3 regions of the Paenibacillus sp. 1-8 genome follow, and region 1 is predicted to be linked to each of the others. Evidence: a T-box and tRNA genes for the amino acid it is inferred to sense, from the RefSeq annotation. Region 1 holds a T-box; the other regions hold tRNA genes.
The links. The T-box of region 1 lies ahead of argS (arginine--tRNA ligase). A T-box ahead of a tRNA ligase gene usually reads a tRNA of that ligase, here a tRNA-Arg.

Region 1 (5,404 bases):
TGTCCTTAAGCATATTTCCTTTACAGCACATCCCGGCCAAACAGTTGCACTCGTCGGACATACCGGATCGGGAAAAAGCTCGATTATTAACCTGCTGTTCCGGTTTTACGATCCGCAAAAAGGAACGATCACCATTGACGGAACCTCTGTCAAGGACATTCCGAAGCAGTGGTTACGCCATCATATGGGGATCGTTCTTCAAGATCCATATTTGTTTACAGGTACAGTAGCCTCCAATGTCAGTCTGGGAGATAGCCGGATTACCAGAGAACAGGTGAACAAAGCACTGTGTGATGTTGGGGCTGACAAACTGCTAGCCCACTTGCCACAAGGCTTTGACGAGCCAGTGATCGAAAAAGGAAGTACTTTATCAGCCGGGCAGCGTCAGCTCATTTCCTTCGCCCGCGCGTTGGCCTTTGATCCGGCGATTCTGATTCTCGATGAAGCTACTGCCAATATTGACACTGAAACCGAGGCGCTTATCCAATCTGCGCTGGAGGTGCTCAAGAAAGGGCGTACTACCTTCATCATTGCTCACCGTCTGTCGACCATCCGCAGTGCGGATCAAATTCTGGTGCTGCATCGGGGTGAGATTGTCGAACGCGGTAACCATGACGAACTCATGGCTCAGGGCGGTCGCTACTTCCAGATGTATCAGCTCCAGTCAGGAACAACGGCAACAGGTACAAATGCATTCTCTACTGCATCGTCGGAACAAGAAGCTTTGCTTGCAGAGCAAACTGCTGTAGCAGCAGGAGCTGCGACTTCTGGAAAAGCCGATACCCGAGCAGGTACCAGCTCCTTGCAAAAATCGGGCTCAGGTCAAAACGGACCTGGCTTGGCTGGAGGAAGCGCATAAAGCAAGCCCACAAAGCATGCATAAAAAACAGCAAGTCTCCTGATAAATACAATGGAGGCTTGCTGTTTTGCTTTATCTAAATATATGTTTTGTGTGTAGGCTACAAGTATTATTGGACTACCGAGACACCTGATCCTGTAGGAGGAAAAACGGTTCCCTCAACTGCCTTAATCGTAACTTTATATTTGCTGTCCACCAGGGTACTGGTGTGGGTATCCGTAATAACCTGGATATTCATTTCCCCCGGCTTTGGACTTGTCAACTTGTAGTAAATCACTGCATTGGCGTCATCTACATAGTCGATATGATCCACTTCAATACCGTAACCGGGATTGGGTGCCTGGAACCGGGTTAATGTTACCTTATTCTGTTGGTCATTCACCTTCTCTACGCTCATACTAATACCATTTTGCTGGCCCGGATCTGAAGGCTCAGCCGGATTTTCTGGAGTAGATTCAATCGGTTTATGATTTTGCACAAATTCGGATGCATTATAGACCATCTCTGCTGCCTCCATTCGGGTTACCTTACGTTCCGGATTAAAGTTGCTCTTTTCATCTAATTTTGCAATTTTGGTCAACAGCAGGAACTGAACCGCTTCGCTTGAATCTTGGTCCAGCTTCTTGCCATCCACCACATTAATGTACATGCGGACTGTTGGATATTCTCCGGTTGCACTAACCGCTTTATACAGTATATTCGCGAATTGTTCTCTTGTCATCTGAGTGCTTGGATCAATATCCGGTGACAAAGGAATTTGGTGTTGAGCCGCAATCCGGTAAGACTTGGCATACCATGCCGAAGACGGAATATTTGCGAAGGAACCCGTCGTGAAATCCGGCATAACCTGAAGATCCATCGCATTAACGACCAAATGCACCCCTTGTGCATACGTAAGTGATTGATCAGGCGCAAACTTATCCTTGGTAATACCCTGAATAATCCCTCTGTTCTGAAGCGAACTTACAATCTTCTCCTGCTCGGTTCCTTTTATATCACGAAAAGCAGAAGCTGACGTAGCCACTGCCAACGAACAGATCACGAGCAAAGCTGCTGTCACGCTTTTGTTTTTTTTCATGAGATGCACCTCCATATTTACTATGTTTCTTCTATACTTATCGACGTAATACTACCAACAAATGTTTCAGATACTCAAAAATTGATTGTAAAAAAGCTTACGATACTTACAGTTAGTGTAACCCGTTTAACTCTTTTCTGCTCACGTCCTAGGCTACATTCTAAGGATACTCACTTTGCGGGTATTCTTCCTCAGACCATTTGACTACATCCGATAAGGTGCTTTCAGACCAAGAAGTTGCAGCGTATGTGCCAAAATATCAGCGGTTTGTTCCGCCAACTGAATGCGCCACGGCCCACCATCGACAATCCGTTCCTTGGCGTAAAAGCGGTTGAACGCCTGCGCCGTATCCAGCGCAAACCTCGCGATAACCGAAGGTTCCAGTTGCCGAGCCGCACGTACCAGTTGTCCCTGATAACGAATCAGTTGCTTAAGCAGCGCCCAACCTGCATCCCCCAGCATTTCATCGGATGTATACGTTGAATCAGGTGCATGACGTTCCCCCGCGGGAACATCTATACTAGATCCAGCCACCGTACCAGTGCCAGCATGAGCTTTTTCCAAAAGACTACGTATACGTGCATGTGTGTATTGTACATAAGGGCCTGTCTCACCTTCAAAGGTTAACGCGTCTTCCAGTGAGAAATCCACTTCGTTCAGGCGGTTATTTTTTAAGTCGCCAAAAATGATCGCCCCAATGCCGACGTCCTCGGCTATTTCCTGTTGATCCTGTAAATCGGGATTCTTCTGGGTTATGATAGATCGAGCACGGGCTACTGCTTCATCCAGCACCTCCTCCAGCTTTACGACCTTGCCGCGTCTTGTGGACATTTTTTTACCTGCAAAGCGCATCAGACCAAACGGCACATGCTCACATTGCTCCGCCCACGTCTCTCCCGCACGCTTTAGTACCGCAAACACCTGACGGAAATGCAACTGCTGCTCTCCACCCACCACGTACAGCAACCGATCAGCTTTCATAACCTCATGACGATAGATCGCCGTAGCCAAATCACGTGTCGGGTAAATGGTAGTCCCATCCTTTTTCAAGATCAGACAAGGCGGCAGTCCTTTATCCTCCAAACGCACCACAAGCGCACCTTCACTTTCTTCCAGCAAACCTTTCGTCCTTAATTGGGCAACAACCGCCTGCATTTTATCATTGTAAAAGCTCTCTCCCAGCACATGGTCGAATGTAATGTTCAGACGCTGATACATGCGATCAAATTCACGCAGGCTGACTTCAACAAAAAACTCCCATAGCTGCTGAGCCTCGGTATCTCCATGCTCCAGACGGCGGAACCATTCTCGACCTTCGTCCTCCAAAGATGAGTCATGCACGGCTTCCTCATGAAAACGCACGTACAGCTTCAGAGATTCTCCAATCGGATCCTGCTGTAGCTGCTCCTCATTTCCCCATCTTTTATAAGCCGCAATTTGCTTACCAAACTGTGTTCCCCAATCCCCCAGATGATTCACACTAACCGGAATATACCCCATTTCTCCGAGAATGCGGTACAATGCAGCACCGATGACAGTAGAGCGAAGATGGCCGATACCAAACGGTTTGGCAATATTGGGCGAAGACATATCTATCACTATCCGCTGTCTGTGTCCGATATCTGGCTTGAAAAATTCGGGTTTGCTCAATTCAGCCAGCATGAGTGGAATATGAACAGAACGCCCCAGTGTTATATTTACATAGGCTCCTGATGCCGAAGCAGTCAGTCCTTCCTCACGATTTATTGCTTCCGCCAGTTCCAGTGCGATTTGCTGTGGAGACTTCCGAAACTTTTTAGCCAGCAAAAAACAGGGAAACGCCACATCTCCCCATTCCGGCTGTGGCGGTACCTCCAATAAAGATGAAATCTCCTTTTCCTCCAAGCCCGTATGGGCAGAAATAGCTTGAGCAGCGATCGACAGCAGCATAGCTTTCTCTCCTTTTTTCATTTAGAATCTAACAAAAAAAGCTCCCGCCTCTTGAATTATTCAAGAGACGAGAACTTCAATATCCCCGCGGTACCACTCTTCGTAAATCGGATTGTGCAATGAACTATGCATAATCGCCGATTTCACTCCAATGACAAATAACGGTGTCTACCGGGTTGATCTACTAACGGAATTCCGTGTTGGAACAACCGCCTCCCGGGTGCGCTTCACATCGGACCTCATACCGGCTTCCACCTTTTCCGGCTCGCTGTAATGATATGGCTCCCCTGCTACTCTCCCGTTCCAAGACGTTAATTCCCATCATTATACAAACCTATCCAGTGGAAAGCAATCTTTTATTTTCTGTTCAGGCGCTGACTCGATAATATGTAATTACACAGCCACCATTTGGCGACAAGCCTGAACACAACGGCGGCAGGCTTCTGCACATTGCTTGCAATGCTCATGGGCGTGCTTACCGCATTCAGCAGCACATACTTCACAGGCTTTGGCACACAACTCACAAATTTGCTCGGCAAATTCCGTTCCGCGTTCCAACATTTGAGCAGCAAACCCGCATATTTCTGCACATTCCCGGCTCACTCGAATACACTCGCGCAGCATAGCCAAATCATATTCCTTCAAGCTCGCCACGTAACAAACGTTGCAAGCGTTCATACATTCCAGGCAAGCATCTACGCATTGTTGGTATGAATGTTTCATAATACATTACCTCCCTGTTGTTGACCCTGCTGTATTATTACCCGCCGACAATTGAGATTAATCAACCGTTGTTCACGCTTTCATCAATGACCAGACAAGAAATCCCGACTTATGTAAGGAAGTGTACTATATTCCAACTCATCCGTGCAAGGGAATAAATCACACCTCTTCCTCGTGCCTACTACTGACTTGCACACCAGCAATCATTCCTCTATTGTAAAAAGAGTATGTCTAACATAGATCAAGGAGTGAGCATTGCAATGAATATATCTTCTGTAGAGGAGCATCGACTGGAGGCCCCGCAGCAGGTTAGCTGCATGGTTGTAACCGTCTCCGACACCCGTACCGTGGAGACAGATACCGGAGGACGACTACTGGTGGATTTGCTGGAAACGAACGGCTATCAGGTAGTCCGATATGTTATCGTCAAAGACGACTATGACGGCATCCGGCAGCTCGTATCCGAAGCCGCCGAACGCGATGACATTGAGGCTGTTCTTTTGACAGGCGGCACCGGTATTTCCCCGCGTGATACAACATATGAAGCCGTTTCCTCTCTGCTGGATAAGGAACTGCCCGGATTCGGGGAAATCTTCCGTTATTTAAGCTTTGCCGAGGATATTGGTTCAGCAGCGATATTGAGTCGTGCTGTGGCAGGCACCGTGGGCCGGACAGCCGTATTTTCTATGCCAGGCTCGCGTGGAGCCGTCCGTTTGGCGATGGAGCGCATCATTATACCTGAGCTGCGGCATGTCATGAGGGAAATTTACAAATAACACACAGATTTCCCTCCCACGCTCTGAAACACAAAGAGG
Region 2 (5,404 bases), 2.0 Mb from region 1:
GAGATGGCTGACAAAATCAGGGGAGAAAACGGCCTGATTCCGTAAAAAGAGTGTCCGTGGGGCTTTCAGCCCCGTTTTTTTTAGTTTTTTTTCTAGTGTCTGTCCCGGGTTAATGTTATAATGTGATAAATAAAATGGAGTAAGTAGTGTCCAGATTTATTTGATGAGGGGGTAAGCTAACATGTCAAAACATCCGGTAGTGGTACGCTTGAAAACAGGACTGCACGCCAGACCTGCTGCGTTGTTCGTACAGGAAGCGAATAAATATTCATCTGAGATTTTTGTGGAAAAAGAAGACAAAAAGGTTAATGCCAAGAGTATCATGGGTATTATGAGCCTTGCCATCAGTACAGGTACTGAAATTAACATTAGTGCTGAAGGCGCGGACGCCGAGCAGGCTGTAAACGCTTTAGTAAGTCTGGTTAGTAAGGTAGAGCTGGAAAATCAATAAACAAACATCTGCTTTGTGATATGGTAAATGCTCTTAGTGAAAGCCCCTTTGGGGCTTTTTTTGTATCCGGAAAAACAGAGTGGTCAATCCCCTGCTGGGCTGCTCTAATGGGGTCTTTTTGAATACCACCGCTGTGTTTGGCCCAAGCTACAAGTAATTTACATCCTGTGGTGGTACTCTGTTCGGAAATATGGTGCCTAACTGCAACCTTTTCCCTTTGTTTCCGTCTGGAAGGTACACACATCATCAAGAAAAGAGGGCGAATATGATGAAACATTGGACGAAAGCTGCAAATACAGCAATTCTGGCAGGAGCATTATTGGCAGGAGTAGTAGCGGGAGGATTATGGACAGGAGCAGATCGCGCCTATGCCGCGTCAGCATCTACGACGGTAAGCAGTGTAATTAATGTGAGTGGTAGCGGGGAGGTATTGGTTAAACCCGATATTGCCTATTTATCCATCGGCGTACAATCTGAAGGAAATACAGCAGCCGCTGCCCAAAAAGCCAACGCCGCTAAAATAAGTAAGGTCACACAACTGCTGAAAGAAAAGTGGAGCATCCGTGCGGACGACATTCAGACGAGCCAGTTCTACGTGCAGCCTAACTATACCTACGACGAAAAAGCTGGACAGAAGCTTAAAGGCTATATTGCCAACCATACACTTTCCGTTAAATACCGTGATTTGGATAAAATCGGTCAATTGCTGGATGGGGCCACACAGTCTGGAGCGAACAACGTAGATAACGTGCGTTTTTCAGTAGAAAACTCTTCAGCTTATGAAGAAGAAGCCATTGCCAAGGCGTTGGGAAATGCTCAATCCAAAGCAAATGCTGTAGCCAAGGCAACTAAACGTGGGCTTGGAACTCTCTTGAACGTAACGGTAGATGGGGGAGATGCCCAAATCTTCACACAACGAGAGGCTGCTATGAGTAAAGCACTCTTGGATACAAGCGGTGGAACAGAGATACAATCGGGTCAAGTGACTGTGAAGGTCCAAGTATCGGCACAATACGAATTGAACTAACGTACAGATTATAACGAAGCTACAAGTGCCCTGCTTTATTTGCAGGATGACTTGCTGGCTTTTTTATATGTCGAAACTATTTTGTAATGAGTCTGTAATAGCTGGGCCCCCTAGATGTACAGATTGAAATCGGAGAGTGTACAGATTGTAAACAACGAACATTGGGGTATAGATATAATAAGTAAAGTAATCAATACACAGTACACATCTACAACAGGAGGGATACTTCATATGAACAAGTACACGAAAAAATGGGGCACCGCACTGCTGACAGCGGGAATTTTAGTAGGAGTCGCAGTTGTTCCCGTTTCCTATATCGAAGCAGCTTCATCCAAACAACAGGCTACAGCACAGCAACCAGGTATTTCTATCAAATGGAATGGTAAAACGTTGGCCACCAAAGGGATTCAGGTGAACGGAAGCACATTGATTCCCGTAGCAGTATTGCGCGACAGCCTGGGAATTCCAGTGAGTTATGATGCCAAAACAGCGACTTATACCGTAGGTAGTGGGTACAACAAGCTTTTCATCATGTCCTCTTCCTCGTATACCTATGTCAATGTTAACAGAATCAGCACGCGTAGCATGACCGCCAAACAGATCGCCGGGAAGCTGTACATTCCTATGAGTCTGCTGAAAGACTATCTGGGTATCGATGCTCAGTGGAATGCAGCTCAGAAAACAGTAACATTGAGTAAAAGCCAGCTAAATCCGATCACGATTACGTCCCAATCTCTTCCGGCTTCGAGTGATGCAAAGGTGTCCTACAAGGTTAAGTACCCGCAAATCAGCGGTGGCCAGCTAAACCCTGAAGCTCAGCAGGCCATTAACAGTGTACTCAAAAAGCAAGCGGAGGGAGTACTGGCAGCAGGCAAAAAGCAAGTAGCAGAGGGTGAACCTACAGTAGAAAGACCGTATACTTTCAGTAATGATTTTGTTATTGCCCATAACCAACAAGGGATTTTGAGCATCATTATGGAGGATTACTCCGATACGGCTGGTGCTCATGGTATGACGGCCCGTAAAGGATATACGTTCTCACTCGCTGATGGGAAATTGCTGCAATTGTCTGACGTGCTGAAGGCCAATCCTAATTACAAACAGTTTCTTAATAGCGACCTGAAGAAAAAAATTAATGGTCCAATGGTGAATGAAGGCGGCTTTGGTGGCTTCAAGGATATTGCGGCTAATCCTAATTTTTATGTAACGAATAGCGGTGTGACGATTGTGTTTGACTTGTATGAGTATGGGCCTTATGCGTATGGTATTCCTGAGTTCACTTATTCGTTTGCTCAATTGTTGCCTCAAGGCAGTAAGCCTTTTGCTGGACAGAATGAATAGTACAAATGAATCATTTGTACTATTTATACCCAAAAGAACAGTAAGACGCAAAAAAGCTGCCTACCGGATACAATCATCCGGGGCAGCTTTTTTGGTTTACCAGCTACTCAAAGGCGATAATTCGTTCTCTTATACACCTTCTGGAGAGGAGCTAGTTAGCACTTTATCAATAATACCGTATTCCTTGGCATCATCTGCGGACATGAAATAGTCACGGTCTGTGTCTTTTTCAATGCGCTCCAGTGGTTGGCCTGTGCGATCTGCGAGAATGCGGTTCAATTTGTCGCGCATTTTCAGAATGCGGCGGGCGCGGATTTCAATATCCGTTGCTTGACCTTGTGCGCCACCCAGCGGTTGGTGAATCATAATCTCGCTGTTTGGCAAGGCAAAACGTTTGCCCTTGGCACCTGCGTTCAGCAAGAACGCACCCATGGAAGCCGCCATACCTACACAAATCGTAGACACGTCAGGTTTAATATATTGCATCGTATCGAAAATGGCCATACCAGCTGTGATCGAACCGCCAGGGCTGTTAACATACAAGTGAATGTCTTTTTCAGGATCTTCGGCAGCCAAAAACAGCATTTGCGCAATAATAGAGTTGGCTACAACGTCATTGACGTCCGAGCCCAACAAAATAATGCGATCCTTCAACAGTCTGGAATAAATGTCATAGGCGCGTTCGCCGCGGTTACTTTGTTCTACTACCATAGGAACATAGCTCACGTCAAAAAACCTCCCTTTAATATCGTTAATGGATTTGGTGGACATGCCGATTACACGTCCCTATTTATAAACTGTTACCGTATTAACCACATGATAAACAATTTCAAACAAAAAGTCAAAGAAAGTCAAACTAATGGTTAAAAAAAAAGAGCCCTCTGCGCTCTAGTTGGTTAAAATAGTATATGGAAGCATTTAAACATTCATAAAAAATGGCGCGCCCGCGAGGAATCGAACCTCGATCTCAGGCTCCGGAGGCCTACGTCATATCCGTTGGACCACGGGCGCACAGCTAATTGGAAACAAAGATGATTATATGATATACGGCATTGAATTGCAAGCTTTTATTACGTGCGCATATTCACATAAAAAGTTGAGAAATATAGGTTCAGATAGACTTGCATGTAGAGCAAATATTGGTTAAGATATACGTGGGACTTAAAAAGTTAACCCGGGACGTTTTAAGACCAGTTAGTGATATAGCATTAGAGACAGAACTTAGAAGTGTGCGGGAGTGGAAAGCATGCGAAAGATATTAGAAATACAGAAGCAGCTTCTGCCCGACCTCATGGATGTTTTGAAAAAAAGGTACACGATCCTGCATCAGATTATGCTGTCCGATGTCATTGGACGCAGAACGCTGGCAGCTTCACTGAACATGACCGAGCGCGTGTTGCGCGCCGAAACTGATCTTCTTAAAGCCCAAGGGCTGATTGAGATTGAGAGTGTGGGCATGAAGGTGAGCAAAGCAGGACTGGATCTGCTGGAACAGCTGGAGCCGATTGCGAACAACTTGTTCGGCCTGTCCCAATTGGAGGATCAGATTCGTCAAGCCTATGGTTTGAGGAAGGTGGTTGTCGTTCCAGGGGATTCGGATGCTTCTCCTTTAACGAAGCAGGAGCTGGGCCGTGCTGGTGCAAAAGCGCTGCTGAGCGTTATGGACGACGAGGATGTAGTCGCCGTAACAGGTGGCACGACGATTGCGGACGTGGCGGACCAACTGACACTACCTGCTAATGGCCCACTTAAGGGCGGATGGTTCGTACCGGCACGCGGGGGTTTGGGAGAAAGCATGGAAATGCAGGCCAACACAATTGCTTCCACAATGGCTCGCAAGGTCGGCTCACAATACCGTCTGCTCCATGTACCAGATTTGCTCAGCAATCATGCTTACAACTCCCTGCTTGAAGATGCGAATATTCAGGATATTTTGAGCCTGATTCGAGAGAGTCGGATCATCATTCACGGGATAGGCAACGCCATAGCGATGGCACGCAGACGCAAGCTTGACCCCGAAACCTTTGCCCAGATCAGCAGTGAGGGCGCGGTTGCCGAATCGTTTGGCTATTATTTTAACGAAGACGGTGTCGTTATTCACAAAATGCTGACGCTTGGACTTCGCTTGGAGGATATCAGGCGTACCGAGACGGTTCTAGGCGTGGCTGGAGGTAAGAGCAAGGCGGCCGCTATTCATGCAGTGCTGCGTTTCGGGCAGGAAGATATTCTTGTCACCGACGAAGGCGCTGCTGCTGAAATTGTAAGCCATTATTTGAATGGTTAATACGGATTTATGAATTGTGTTGTCTTGACGGGCTTTCGGGTCTGTCTTGAATATATAAACTAAACTAAACGAACTTTGGGAGGAACTCACTCATGACAGTTAAAGTTGGTATTAACGGTTTCGGACGTATTGGACGCCTTGCTTTCCGCCGGATTCAAAACGTGGAAGGTATTGAAGTAGTAGCAATTAATGACTTGACAGATTCCAAAATGTTGGCACATCTGTTGAAATATGATACAACACAAGGTACTTTCCAAGGAGAAGTAGAAGTACACGATGGCTTCTTCAAAGTTAACGGTAA
Region 3 (5,404 bases), 1.9 Mb from region 1:
ACAGCATAAAATGAGCGGATTACAGGGGGAGAGATCAACGATGGAAAAATATATTTTGTCACTGGATCAGGGAACGACAAGCTCAAGAGCGATTTTGTTTAACAGTAAAGGGGATGTGGTGTACTCGGCTCAGCGAGAGTTCCCGCAATACTTTCCTCATCCCGGCTGGGTAGAACAGAATGCGAATGAAATCTGGAGCTCCATTCTTGGGGTCATTGCATCCTGCCTATCTGAATCCGGTGTAAAAGCGAACCAAATTGCCGCTATCGGCATTACCAATCAGCGTGAGTCGGTAGCCGTGTGGGACAAAAATACAGGACTGCCTGTGTATAACGTACTTGTATGGCAGTCGCGCCAAACCTCCGAGATCTGCGAAGAACTGAAGCAGCAAGGGCATGAGGAGCTATTCCACAGTAAAACAGGGCTGTTGATTGACCCGTATTTCTCAGGCACAAAAGTGAAGTGGATACTGGATCATGTAGAAGGTGCGCGCGAAAAGGCGGGACGAGGCGACTTACTGTTCGGTACGATTGATTCGTGGCTGATCTGGAAGCTGTCCGGCGGCAAGGCGCATGTGACCGACTATTCCAACGCAGCCAGAACACTGATGTATAACATTTATGAGCTAAAGTGGGACGAAGAACTGCTGGACATTCTCGGTGTGCCAAAAAACATGCTGCCTGAGGTACGGCCTTCTTCCGAGGTATATGCGCATACGGTGGATTATCATTTCTTTGGTCAAAATATACCGATTGCAGGCGCAGCGGGTGACCAGCAGGCGGCTCTATTTGGTCAGGCTTGTTACGAAAAAGGGATGATCAAGAATACTTACGGCACAGGTTGCTTCATGCTGATGAACACGGGCGATCAACCCGTTGAGTCCAAGCACGGACTTATTACGACCATCGCTTGGGGGCTGGAGGAAGGCAAGGTGCAATATGCGCTGGAGGGGAGTGTCTTTGTAGCGGGTTCGGCGATCCAGTGGCTTCGTGACGGTCTGCGCATGTTCCGTGAAGCCAAAGACAGTGAAGCCTATGCAGCCCGCGTTCCCTCTTCGGAAGGGGTGTATCTGGTACCAGCTTTTGTCGGCTTGGGCAGTCCATACTGGGATAGCGAGGTGCGTGGAGCGATGTTTGGCCTGACACGTGGCACGACAAAGGAGCATTTTATCCGCGCAACACTGGAGGCACTTGCTTACCAGACAAAAGACGTACTTGCCGCGATGGAAATTGACTCCGGTATTGCCGTGAAGACGTTGCGGGTGGATGGGGGAGCCGTGCTGAACAATTTTCTGATGCAATTCCAGAGCGATATTCTGGATGCCACAGTAGAACGGCCTGTGATCCATGAGACGACGGCACTCGGAGCCGCATGTCTGGCAGGTTTGGCGATTGGATATTGGAAGAGCATGGATGAGCTGCGCAAGCGTGTGAGGGTGGAGCGGTCTTTTGACCCCGCTATGGATGAAGAAACGCGCAGCAGTTTGTATGAGGGCTGGAAAAAGGCCGTGAATGCGACGATGGCCTACAAATGAGTGTTGTAACCGTGAAAAAGAAGGCTGCTCTTTGCAGAGCGGCCTTTGTCATAGTGTAAAGAGAAATTATGCTGAAATATCCTGCAATTCTAGTATAACGGGACAGTGATCGCTGCCTGTAATATGGCAATCAATCTTCGCATCTGACAACAACGGGCGAAGTCTGTCCGAGACGAGAAAGTAGTCGATTCGCCAGCCGATATTCCGTTCTCTCACCTTCGGCATGTAGGACCACCAGGAATAAACATCCGTTCGGTCGGGATAAAAGTGTCTAAAAGTATCTATAAATCCAGCGCTCAGCAACTGCGACATTCTGTCACGTTCCTCAGGCGTAAATCCGGCATTTCCGTGGTTGGCTTTCGCATTTTTTAGGTCAATTTCCTGATGAGCCACGTTCAAATCGCCGCAAACAATGACAGGCTTCAATGTATCCAACTGTTGCAGATAGCTGCGGAATCGGTCTTCCCATTCCAGTCTGTAAGGCAGTCTGGACAAATCCCGTTTGGTATTCGGAGTGTACACATTGACCAGATAGAACTTCTCAAATTCCAGAGTAATGGTTCTACCTTCCGGCTCTTCATTTTCCTCCAGGCCATAATGTACGGAAAGCGGTTTGATTTTGGTGAAAATAGCGGTGCCAGAATATCCTTTTTTCTCGGCATAATTCCAATACTGCGTGTATTCCTCCATGTTCTCCATGACAATTTGTCCCTCTTGAAGCTTGGTCTCCTGCACGCAAAATATATCGGCATCTGTTTCTTTTACATAGGTATAAAATCCTTTGGTCACACAAGCTCTTAAACCATTGACATTCCATGATATGATTTTCATTTATTAATTCTCCCTTGCCGTACCAAACATGTAAGCATACTGCTTTATTTCTGTGGCACTTCGTTCAGTTCATGCTCGGCGGTAAAACGAAAAAAAGCTCCCTTACGGAAGCTTCTCACGATAACGTCCCAGGAGGGATTCGAACCCCCGACCGACGGCTTAGAAGGCCGTTGCTCTATCCAGCTGAGCTACTGGGACATAAAATTCAAGCGAAGATTAATATATCACATGGATAAAAAAGATTCAAGCTTTATTTCGCATATATCCGGTATTCAGGCTTTCTTTAGCATAAAAATCAAAGTAGCTATCGTTTTTTTTGCCTCATAAAAGGGTATGTTAGAATACAGGTGAATATGTGGAAGACGAGAGGTTGGACTTCGGCCGCTGTTTCTCATATAATCTACAAATACTTTAGCTTGCGGTGGAGAGGGGGTGCCTTGAATAAAGGACTCCAAGGTGACGACAAAAGAAAATAATATTGTTTTGTTTCCGAAGACACTGGATTACTATCAAATTCAACTCACTGTAATGCTTGAAAACGAACGTTACGGAGAGGCGATGGAGATGCTGCGTTTTTTGATGCAATGCCAGGGACAGGAACAGAAGCAATACGAAGAGTGGGATGCCCTTTCACAATGGCTGGAAGCCGCTTTTCCACAATATGCCGACAGAGGGGCGGAAACGGACGCTACGGAAGAAGATGAGGTCAGTGAAGCAGAGCTGGCCCGCCGAAATGCGCGCTTCAAGCAGGAGCAGGATGCAGGCTACGGCAACAAGTTGCTACGTATGGCTATGGATGAACCGTTGTCGGAACAGACGATTTTAGCGCTGGAACAACTGTCTTATCTGGATCTGCCGGAAATCGACGATGCGCTGCTTAAATGGATTAAGGAACGGGAAATCCACCCTCTGCTTCAATTCCGTGTTTTGCAGACACTACGACGACGCGGAATGGAAGGGACGATCGAAATCAGCCGGGGAGATGAGAAGGCAGAAATCGAGATTGAGTCTATTCCGTTGCGGCCGGATGAATTTCCTGAACCGATTATGCGTATTCTGGAGCGAGTGGCCGATCAGACTGAAGTGCATGAGCCTACGCTGTTCTATTTTGCGCAGGAACTATGGTCGCAGTTTGTGATGGCGGTGTACGGTACGAAAGATTACAGGTCAATGCTGGTGGAGGAGGACGGGATGCCGGATATTTGGGCGGCAGCACTCCATCAGACGGTATCGGAGAGTCTAAGCGGCAACAAGGATGAGGAAGAAACCCGTGCTACATATGGCATTACCGATGCATTGCGCTTCCGTTTTGAGCAGGTATATCGGTCGATGCGTCTATTCGTAGCGGCGGGAATGAACACTCCATAACGGCCGGAAACGTTTACCTGTGAAGCATTCAAGGGGCTGCCCTTGAAAAAGATAGTAATGTTAGATATACTATAGTGGTTATTTTGTGTGCGTTGATCGTATGAAAACTAAGTGAAGATTTTGTTGGAGGGGAAAGCATAAAATGAAAGCAACTTGGGAGAAAATAGAGAAGAACCTTGGGGTTCTTGAAGTTGAGGTTGACGCGGATCGTGTAGCCGCTGCACTCGACAAAGCTTTTAATAAAGTGGCTAAACAAGTAAGTGTACCAGGATTCCGTAAAGGTAAAGTACCACGTCCTATTTTTGAAAAGCGTTATGGTATTGAAAGCTTGTATCAGGATGCAATTGACTTCCTGCTGCCAGAAGCCTACAGCCAAGCTGTAGAAAAAACGGATATTTTCCCGGTAGACAGCCCTGACGTTGAAATTGATCAATTCGCTAAAGGCGAATCCTTCAAATTCAAAGCCAAGGTTACTGTTAAGCCTGAAGTGACTTTGGGTGAATACAAAGGTGTAGAAGTGCCTGTAAGCAAACTCGAAGTAACCGACGAAGAACTGGCTCAAGAGCTGGAGCGTTTGCAACAACGTCATGCCGAGCTGGTTGTCGTTGATGAAGATGCTGCACAATCCGGCGATACGGCTATTATCGACTTTGACGGTTCCGTGGATGGCGTTCCATTCGAAGGCGGACAAGCTGAAAAGTATTCTCTGGAGCTCGGCTCCAATACGTTCATTCCTGGCTTTGAAGAGCAAGTGATCGGTTTGCACACAGGCGATTCCAAGGACGTTGAAGTAACGTTCCCTGAGAACTACCATTCTGCTGATCTCGCTGGCAAACAAGCAGTCTTCAAAGTGAAGATTCATGAACTGAAACGCAAAGTTCTTCCTGAGCTGGATGATGAATTTGCTAAAGACGTAAGCGAATTTGACACATTGGCTGAATTCAAGGAAGACTTGAAAAAGCAACTGCTGGAGCGTAAGGAAAACGAAGCTAAAGCTGCCCGTGAGGGTGCGGTAGTGGAGAAGGTTGCTGAGAACGCAACAATCGACATTCCTGAAGCGATGATCAAAAGTGAAGTGCAAAACATGGTTCGCGATTTCGACAACCGTCTGCGCAGCCAAGGTATGAATCTTGAAATGTTCCTCGGATTCTCCGGCCAAAGCCAGGAAGATCTGGAAGCGCAAATGAAAGTGGATGCTGAGAAGCGTGTACGCAACAACCTCGTGCTGGAGCAAGTGGCTAAAGCGGAAAACATCGAAGTTTCCGAAGCGGAAATTGATGAAGAGCTGAAAAACATGGCTGAAGCTTACAAACGTTCGGTTGAAGAAATTCGCGGTATTCTGGAAGGTAACGGCTCGTTCGCAAACCTGAAAGAAGAAATTTCACTGCGCAAAACGATCGCTTTGTTGTTGGAAAACAGCAAAGAAGTTGAAGCGCCAGCTGAAGCTGCCGAGTAATTCAAACGATGAAATATACGGGGTATGCCGAACAGGCTGCAACGTAGCAATTAGATAGGGATAAGGCACGTAGTGAAAGTTACGTGCCTTATTTTTACCTTGGGCAATCCATATTTTAGTCGTTTATGGAAAGTGCTGTGAGTTGCGCTTTGTTGGTTCTACATAAGTCACTGCTGTACATTTGCACATACATACGAAACATGGTTAAATATGAG

Region 2: it has a tRNA-Arg gene. The T-box ahead of argS (arginine--tRNA ligase) is inferred to sense a tRNA for this amino acid. The anticodon was not compared.
Region 3: it has a tRNA-Arg gene. The T-box ahead of argS (arginine--tRNA ligase) is inferred to sense a tRNA for this amino acid. The anticodon was not compared.

What each region holds. Positions count from the first base shown of each region.
Region 1 covers NZ_CM149995.1:2,176,284-2,181,687, reverse strand. Annotated here, with positions in the region: gene AC0WRU_RS10220 (ABC transporter ATP-binding protein) at 1-859, shown strand, start outside; gene AC0WRU_RS10215 (S-layer homology domain-containing protein) at 969-1,937, opposite strand; gene argS (arginine--tRNA ligase) at 2,142-3,866, opposite strand; T-box leader at 3,927-4,181, opposite strand; gene AC0WRU_RS10205 (four-helix bundle copper-binding protein) at 4,260-4,589, opposite strand; gene AC0WRU_RS10200 (MogA/MoaB family molybdenum cofactor biosynthesis protein) at 4,850-5,365, shown strand.
Region 2 covers NZ_CM149995.1:217,082-222,485, forward strand. Annotated here, with positions in the region: gene whiA (DNA-binding protein WhiA) at 1-45, shown strand, start outside; gene AC0WRU_RS00970 (HPr family phosphocarrier protein) at 182-451, shown strand; gene AC0WRU_RS00975 (SIMPL domain-containing protein) at 720-1,478, shown strand; gene AC0WRU_RS00980 (DUF3298 domain-containing protein) at 1,710-2,819, shown strand; gene clpP (ATP-dependent Clp endopeptidase proteolytic subunit ClpP) at 2,949-3,545, opposite strand; tRNA gene AC0WRU_RS00990 (tRNA-Arg) at 3,756-3,830, opposite strand; gene AC0WRU_RS00995 (sugar-binding transcriptional regulator) at 4,066-5,103, shown strand; gene gap (type I glyceraldehyde-3-phosphate dehydrogenase) at 5,196-5,404, shown strand, end outside.
Region 3 covers NZ_CM149995.1:4,121,895-4,127,298, reverse strand. Annotated here, with positions in the region: gene AC0WRU_RS18905 (MIP/aquaporin family protein) at 1-9, shown strand, start outside; gene glpK (glycerol kinase GlpK) at 41-1,534, shown strand; gene AC0WRU_RS18895 (exodeoxyribonuclease III) at 1,601-2,365, opposite strand; tRNA gene AC0WRU_RS18890 (tRNA-Arg) at 2,490-2,563, opposite strand; gene AC0WRU_RS18885 (hypothetical protein) at 2,822-3,733, shown strand; gene tig (trigger factor) at 3,876-5,189, shown strand.